Regions from separate parts of the Enterobacter sp. C4G1 genome, predicted to be linked through region 2. Evidence: predicted binding sites of a transcription regulator. Region 2 holds the regulator's gene; the other holds the start of a gene.

Region 1 (4,213 bases), 1.4 Mb from region 2:
ATCCACAAAATGTTTTTGCCGAACACACGCATGAGTTTTGTGAGCTGGTGCTGGTGTGGCGGGGAAACGGCTTACACGTTCTCAACGACCGGCCTTACCGTATTACTCGCGGTGACCTGTTTTATATCCGCGCCGAAGACAAACACTCCTACGCCTCGGTAAACGATCTGGTGTTGCAGAACGTGATTTATTGCCCGGACAGACTCAAGCTCAACGTCGACTGGGCCGCGCATATCCCGGGGTTTAACGATGCCAGCAGCACGCCGCACTGGCGTTTAAGCAGCAACGGCATGACCCAGGTGCGCCAGGTGATTTCCCTGCTTGAACAGGAGAGCCAGAAGGCCGACCCGCTTGCCAACCAGATGGCGGAACTGCTTTTCGCACAGCTGGTCATGACGCTCAAACGCTATCGCTACGCCACCGATAACCCCTCCGCGAGTGAACAGGAAGCGCTGCTGGACAAGCTCATTACCACTCTTGCGGGCAGCCTGAACAAGAGCTTCGTGCTGGAGAAGTTTTGCGAACAGGAGCAGTGCAGCGAGCGCGCGCTGCGCCAGCAGTTTCGTACTCAGACGGGAATGACGGTGAACCACTATCTGCGCCAGCTGCGCATCTGTCATGCTCAGTATCTGCTACAGCATACGGAGCTGATGGTCAGTGAAGTGGCGATGCGCTGTGGCTTTGAGGACAGTAACTACTTTTCGGTGGTGTTTAACCGCGAGGTGGCGATGACGCCGGTTCAGTGGCGTCATCGCAGTCGAAAGGCGGCGTAATCAGTTCGCCATGCCGAGGCCAACGATGTTGGCGGCGATAATAATCACCACGCAGCCCAGGCTCAGTACGCCCACCGGACGACGCCCGGCATTGTTCCACTCCTTCAGGATCAAACCCACTAACCCGCCGCACAGCACGTAGAAGCTCATGTGCAGCATCCAGCTCATGTAGTCATACTGCGCCGGAATACTGGCGTGACCCCAGGCGTAGAAGAAGAACTGCAAATACCACATCAGGCCGCCGAGAGCAGAGAGCAGCACGTTGGTGATGATCAACGGTTTTGCCAGAGAGAAGTCTGCTTTTACCGACAAGTCCTTCACTTTTGCCAGACGAATGAAGCAGAAGCCCAGGTTCACCAGCGCGCCGCCGCCCATAATCACCACGTAGCTTGGCAGCGCAACGTACAGCGGGTCTACGCCCAACGCGGCAGCGGCTTCATGCATCGGTTTGGCGGCGTTCATCGCAAAGGACATACCGGCCGAAAAAATGCCGCACATCACCGCCAGCACCAGACCTTTCTTCAGGTTGAAGTCTTCGGCCTTAATGCCCATTTTGCGCTCTTTGAGTTGGCCTGCGCGGGTCACGATAGCCACGCCAATCACCGCAACCAGCACGCCAAGCAGCGTCATCTGCCCGCCCTGAGTGTGGATCAGCACATCGAAGTTGCCGTTGAGGATCGGCGTCATCAGCGTACCGACAATCAACGTAATACCGATGGCAATACCAATGCCCATCGACATGCCGAGGTAGCGCATGGTCAGGCCATAGTTGATGTTACCGATACCCCACATTGCACCGAACAGAAACACCGGCAGCAGCGTGGAGGCGTTAAAAGAAGAGTAGTAAGCCCAGAAATCGGGCAACAACATGGCGCTAATGGTCCAGGGCAGGATAAGCCACGAGACGGTACCCCCAACGGACCACATGGTTTCCCACGACCAGTGTTTAACCTTTTTAAACGGGGCATAGAAACAGGCCGCACTGGCTGCGCCTATCAGATGCCAGAAAATACCCATCGTAATCGCATGATTCATTTTTACATCCTCATCGTTTTTATATGTCGGAGGCTTCCCGCCGACTTGATGAGTGTAAAAATTAGGCGGATTGGGAACCTTCAGAAGGTTGCCGCAATTTGGTTTTAAATGGCAATTAACGCGTTAACCGCGTGAGCAGACTCACAATTTCGTGATTGATGCGAAAGACGAATAACCTTATAAAAACTACGGCATTGATAATCATTTTCAATATCATTTAATTAACTATAATGAACCAACTGCTTACGCGGCATTAACAGCTGTGCCGCCCGACACTAATGGAGAGGATTATGAGTTACACACTGCCATCCCTGCCGTATGCCTACGACGCACTGGAACCGCATTTCGACAAGCAGACGATGGAAATCCATCACACTAAACATCACCAGGCTTATGTGAACAACGCGAACGCAGCGCTGGAAAGCCTGCCAGAATTCGCAAACCTGTCTGCTGAAGAGCTGATCACCAAACTTGACCAGCTGCCAGCTGACAAGAAAACCGTTCTGCGTAACAACGCAGGTGGTCACGCTAACCACAGCCTGTTCTGGAAAGGCCTGAAAACCGGCACTACCCTGCAGGGCGACCTGAAAGCGGCTATCGAGCGTGATTTCGGCTCTGTAGACAACTTCAAAGCTGAGTTTGAAAAAGCTGCTGCTACCCGTTTCGGCTCAGGCTGGGCGTGGCTGGTACTGAAAGGCGACAAACTGGCTGTTGTCTCTACCGCAAACCAGGACTCCCCGCTGATGGGTGAAGCAATTTCTGGCGCATCCGGCTTCCCAATCGTGGGCCTGGACGTGTGGGAACACGCTTACTACCTGAAATTCCAGAACCGTCGCCCTGACTACATCAAAGCATTCTGGGATGTGGTTAACTGGGACGAAGCAGCAGCGCGTTTCGCCGCTAAAAAATAAGGTTGCATTGACGCCTGTGAGAAGCGAGTCTTATGACTCGCTTTTTTTGTATCTGTATACCCGTCATACTTCACGTTGCAGGTGCGTTGGCTGCGCTCGCTCACCCCAGTCACTTACTTGAGTAAGCTCCTGGGGATTCACTCCCTTGCCGCCTTCCTGCAACTCGAATTATTTAGGGCATATAAAGGAGCCAGGATGCACTACCCGGTGAATGTATTTACAGGCAAGGTAAGGGATTACGATGGCAGCCGCCCGAGCGCCATCGCCAAAGTACAGGTTGACGGAGAACTGACGTTAACCGATGTCGGGCTGGCGGGCGACGAGCAGGCCGAAAAGAAAATCCACGGTGGGCCTGAGCGCGCGCTGTGCCACTACCCGCGCGAACACTATCAGCACTGGATCACCGCATTCCCTGAACAGGCAGACCTGTTTGTGGCGCCGGCGTTTGGCGAGAACCTCTCGACCGAAGGGTTGACCGAGAATAACGTCTTTATCGGTGATATTTTCCGTTGGGGAGATGCCCTGATTCAGGTGACGCAACCGCGCTCGCCGTGCTTCAAACTTAATTATCATTTCGGTATCAGTGATATGTCGGCCCGTCTGCAAACGGCGGGCAAAACCGGCTGGCTGTACCGCGTGGTACTGGCAGGGCAGGTTTCTGCGGACGCGCCGCTGGAGCTGGCGTCACGCCTGAGCGATGTCTCGGTGTACGACGCCTGTGCGATTGCCTGGCATATGCCGTTTGACGATGAACAGTATCATCGCCTGCTGTCGGCGGCGGGGTTATCGACCAGCTGGACAAGAACGATGCAGAAGCGCCGCATTAGCGGTGAGATCGAGGATAATTCGCGGAGATTGTGGGGGAAATAACAGCCCCTCACCCCGGCCCTCTCCCCATAGGGGAGAAAAGACCGCACCGAGCCGTCCCCTCTCCCCTATGGGGAGAGGGTTAGGGTGAGGGGGGTTACGAACGCTTATACAGCGGCAACCACAGTGTTAACCGCAGCCCACCCAGCGGGCTGTCGTCGGCTTTCACCCAGCCACGGTGCTGCTGCATGGCGGTTTCAACAATCGCCAGACCCAGACCCGTACCGCCAGATTCACGGTCACGCGCCTCGTCGGTACGGTAGAACGGACGGAAAATCTGCTCGCGGTCTTCCGGGCTTACGCCTGGACCGTCGTCGTCGACAATGACGGTGATCCCGTCTTTATCCACCGAGAACGCCACCTCAATCTTCGTATGCGAGTAGCGCAGGGCGTTACGCACGATATTCTCCAGCGCGCTTTCCAGCGTGTTGGGGTTACCGTACAGCGGCCATGGCCCCGGCGGGAAGTTGACGGTAAAGGATTTGCCCATCTGCTCTGCTTCGAATGCGGCATTGTCTAACACTTCGTGCCACAGATGATTGGCTTTCACTGTTTCGCTGACCAACGCGTTTTTCTGCTGATTGCGTGACATCACCAGCAGGTCGTTGATCATGCTGTCCAGACGAT
Region 2 (4,213 bases):
TGGGAGGCAAAGCCGTTATGGCCCTGACCGCACTTGCGCCGGAGCACATTAACGGCCTGGTCGTAATAGACGTAGCGCCCGTGGATTATGACGTGCGTCGCCACGATGAGATCTTTGCCGCTATTAATGCAGTGACAGACGCCGGTGTTTCCACCCGCCAGCAGGCCGCAGCCATCATGCGCGACCATCTTAATGAAGAAGGTGTGGTGCAGTTTCTGCTGAAATCGTTTGTCGACGGCCAGTGGCGCTTCAACGTGCCGGTGCTGTGGGATCAATACTCAGAAATTGTCGGCTGGGAGCCGGTTGCGGCCTGGCAACACCCTACCCTCTTTGTGCGCGGCGGCAATTCGCCGTATGTCACCGAAGCCTGTCGCGATGAATTGATCAGACAGTTCCCCGAAGCCCGCGCGCATGTTATCGCCGGAGCCGGACACTGGGTTCATGCTGAAAAACCAGAAGCCGTGCTTCGCGCGATCCGCCGCTATCTCTCTGATACTACGAATTGATTAAAAAGACAGCGACTGGAAGCCTGCGGGCTTCCAGTCGTTGGCGTGCCGATGTGGGTGATGTATGATGGCGCGCTTATCGCCCGGGCAATAGCAGGGCGGCTTGTTTTCCCCCGAAGTCTCAAAATCATGGCCAAAGAACAAACGGACCGTACGACAATAGATCTGTTCGCGAATGAGCGTCGCCCGGGACGACCCAAGACAAATCCGCTTTCGCGCGATGAACAGCTGCGTATTAATAAACGCAACCAGCTTAAACGCGATAAAAATCGTGGGCTTAAGCGTGTCGAACTGAAACTCAACGCCGATGCCGTTGATGCACTCAACGAGCTTGCCAGCGCCCGCGACATCAGCCGCAGCGAGCTGATTGAAGAGATGTTGATCGCGCAACTCGAAAAATTGCACAGCAAGGCATAAGTCAGAAAACTCCCTTTCTCACCCTTTTCATGTAGCACAGAGTGCAGTCCTGCGCGATAGCTGTTTCCGCAGGGTTGTCTGTTCTGCTATTATTGCCCTTATCCGTGGACAAATTGCGCCACCATACCATTAAGTTTCAAGAGGTTATTTTACTCATGGCAATCATCGGCATTTTCTTCGGCAGTGATACCGGCAATACCGAAAATATCGCAAAAAACATTCAAAAACAGCTCGGTAAAGATGTTGCCGATGTGCATGACATTGCCAAGAGCAGCAAAGAAGATCTCGAAGGCTATGACATCCTGCTGCTGGGTATTCCAACCTGGTACTACGGCGAAGCGCAGTGCGACTGGGACGATTTCTTCCCGACTCTGGAAGAGGTTGATTTCAACGGTAAGCTGGTTGCGCTGTTCGGTTGTGGCGATCAGGAAGATTACGCAGAATATTTCTGTGACGCGCTGGGCACCATCCGCGACATCATTGAACCACGCGGCGCAGCTATCGTGGGTCACTGGCCGACAGCGGGTTACCACTTCGAAGCCTCTAAAGGCCTGGCCGACGACGATCACTTTGTGGGTCTGGCCATCGATGAAGACCGCCAGCCAGAACTGACTGCAGAACGCGTTGAAAAATGGGTTAAACAGGTCCGCGAAGAACTGAACCTGGACGACATCCTTAACGCCTGATAATGAGCGGCGCAACTTCGGTTGCGCCCGCTTGACCGGGTCAAACCGATTAAATTAATTGCTACAAACTTTTAACTTTTTCGTTCAGACCTGTACAATATCCCCCTGGTAATACGTGGGTGCCATCGAACAAGTTTGTTGGTGATACCACGTTTTTATAAGCATACTTTGCTTGAGACTTGCAGTTTTCATTTAGACATGGCAGTTCTATAATGATACGCATTATCCCAAGTGCATTCTCTGTCACTTCTTCCTTAGAAGTGAATCGTTTAGCAACAGGACAGATTCCGCATGACTGACAACAACACCGCATTAAAGAAGGCTGGCCTGAAAGTTACGCTTCCTCGGTTAAAAATCCTTGAAGTGCTTCAGGGACCAGACAATCACCATGTCAGTGCGGAAGACCTTTATAAGCGTCTTATCGACATGGGTGAAGAAATTGGGCTGGCGACCGTTTATCGCGTGCTGAACCAGTTTGATGACGCGGGCATTGTTACCCGTCATAACTTCGAAGGCGGTAAATCTGTTTTCGAACTGACTCAGCAACACCATCACGATCACCTGATCTGCCTCGACTGTGGCAAGGTCATTGAATTTAGTGATGACTCTATCGAAGCGCGCCAGCGTGAAATCGCGGCCCGTCATGGCATCCGTCTGACCAACCACAGCCTGTACCTGTACGGCCACTGTGCGGAAGGCGATTGCCGCGAAAATGATCACGCGCACGACGCGAAGTAAGTACTCTTTTCATACTCTGAGCCAGCCGAAAGGTTGGCTTTTTTTTGCCAGTTATTTGGCATAAAAAAAGCCCGGTAAGCGTAGCGCCACCGGGCATGATAACAGCGAGTTAATTACTGTTATTACTACGGATCTCTTTCCAGATCTGATCGCAACGCTTCGCCACTTCCTGATCGTTTCCGGTTTTACGCGCCTGGATACAGGCCTGGTAATCCATCACGCGGACGTTTTCCTGAGTTGCGAACTGCTCATGCGCCTTCTCTTTCTTCAGCACATTAAGCACGCTCTGGCAGGCTTCGATTTTCTCTGGCGAGCCTTCAGCTGTATTAATACAGGCGCTGTAAGCCTCTTTCAGACGTGAGTCCTCTTTTGGTGCCTGAGTCTGCGCACAAGCCACCAGCCCCGATGCCAGCATCGCGACGATTATGATTTTTTTCATCATTTTCAGTCTCCATTCCGGCGGAACTTAACCCGCCGGTCTGTTCATCAGAAGATTGTGAACGGGGCAATCACCATGAATTTCACGTCACGTTCATCCTGGAAGATGTTGCCGTAACCGCCCGCGTAACTTGGGATATCGGAGTGGTTGTCGTATTGAGTGAAGTGCAGTTTGAACATCGTGCCTTTCGCGCGACCATCCTGAAGGGTGTAAATCGCATCCAGGCTGTAAGAGGACTCTTTCAGACGATAGTTCGGGTCGTAGTACGCGTCTGGTGTGGCCATATCGCCAGGTTTTGCATCCCATGCGTAAGCGTAGGAAGCCCCCACCGCCCAGCCCGGCAGATTCCAGTTTTTCAGGTCATACATGGCACCGAAGAAGACGGCTTTTTCGCCATCGGCGTTGAAGTCTGAACGGTTATCCCACCAGATATCCAGACGACCATTAGAGGACGCATAGGTTGGGGTCATACGTTGCAGGAAGTAACCCTGCTGGCCTTCAGCCTTCACCCATGTCCCTTCAAGACGTAAATCGACCTGGCCCACTTTGTAGCCGAAGGTTAAAGCCTGCAACCACGCCGTGCCGTCGTATATATCGTTTACCGTACCGCTGCTGGCTTTGTCGCGCGTACCGTAGAACTGATAGCTGGTGCTCAACGGGCTGCCCGCAATATCAAACTTGTAGCTTGCTTTGGCAAAATACTGGTCGATATAGCCTTCAGCCTGACCAAATGCGGCTTCAAGAACCAGGTCGTTTTTGAAATCGTACTTCGCACCCAGCGAGTGAAGATAATCAACTTTGGTTTTTTTATCGTTCTGGTAAAACTTATCCATCTCAATATGCCACGGCGCTTTATACTCGTTGGTCCACATATACGAGAAGCTCAGTGCGCCCGCATCGCCGTAGTCAAAATTCGCGCCAGCTTCTGCACCCTGATAAGTACCTGGCATAAAGCTCCAGTGTGGCGCTAACAGCGTTTGTCCGGTTGGCTGGATATAACCCGCACGTGCCCATACCGGGCCATATTTAAATTTCGCAGCGGCCTTATACAGGCTGACTCCGCTCTTATCTCCTGACCAGTCTTCTTTATACGCTTTGTTGCTGGAAGAGAATGCAATTTCGTTCGGGTGACCACTGTCGCCATTTTCCGCCATTTCTATTGCAGTGAATGCCGCAATATCCAGGCCGAACAAATCGGCGGCGTAACCCGACTGGAAATCCAGGTTGGCGTTCCAGGTGGAGTGAGAAAGGTTGGTTTTGTATTTGTCTTCGGTGACGTCTTTACGGTCACGTTCACGCTGCCAGTAATAGATACCGCCCGTGAGCGTAGAATCATCAATGAAACCTGCCGCTTTAGCTTCTGGAGCGACAACCAGGCCCGACATTGCTGTCACACCGGCAATAGCCAGCGCCAGCGCACTACGTTT

Evidence for each region. The regulator Fur, encoded in region 2, represses iron uptake genes when iron is present. The targets are predictions, from matches to a motif close to ATAATAATGAGAACNACTATCAA.
Region 1: sodA (superoxide dismutase [Mn]) is a predicted target of Fur. The motif match lies at 2,003-2,025, and genes of this name have one in related genera.

Annotation. Positions count from the first base shown of each region.
Region 1 is NZ_JBQVVV010000001.1:1,012,324-1,016,536, reverse strand. It holds gene rhaR (HTH-type transcriptional activator RhaR) at 1-773, shown strand, start outside; gene rhaT (L-rhamnose/proton symporter RhaT) at 774-1,808, opposite strand; gene sodA (superoxide dismutase [Mn]) at 2,099-2,719, shown strand; gene yiiM (6-hydroxyaminopurine reductase) at 2,915-3,589, shown strand; gene cpxA (envelope stress sensor histidine kinase CpxA) at 3,684-4,213, opposite strand, start outside.
Region 2 is NZ_JBQVVV010000001.1:2,395,452-2,399,664, reverse strand. It holds gene ybfF (esterase) at 1-506, shown strand, start outside; gene ybfE (LexA regulated protein) at 636-923, shown strand; gene fldA (flavodoxin FldA) at 1,079-1,609, shown strand; gene ACT9TW_RS11515 (ryhB-regulated fur leader peptide) at 1,822-1,908, shown strand; gene fur (ferric iron uptake transcriptional regulator) at 1,901-2,347, shown strand; gene chiQ (ChiQ/YbfN family lipoprotein) at 2,457-2,786, opposite strand; gene chiP (chitoporin ChiP) at 2,834-4,213, opposite strand, start outside.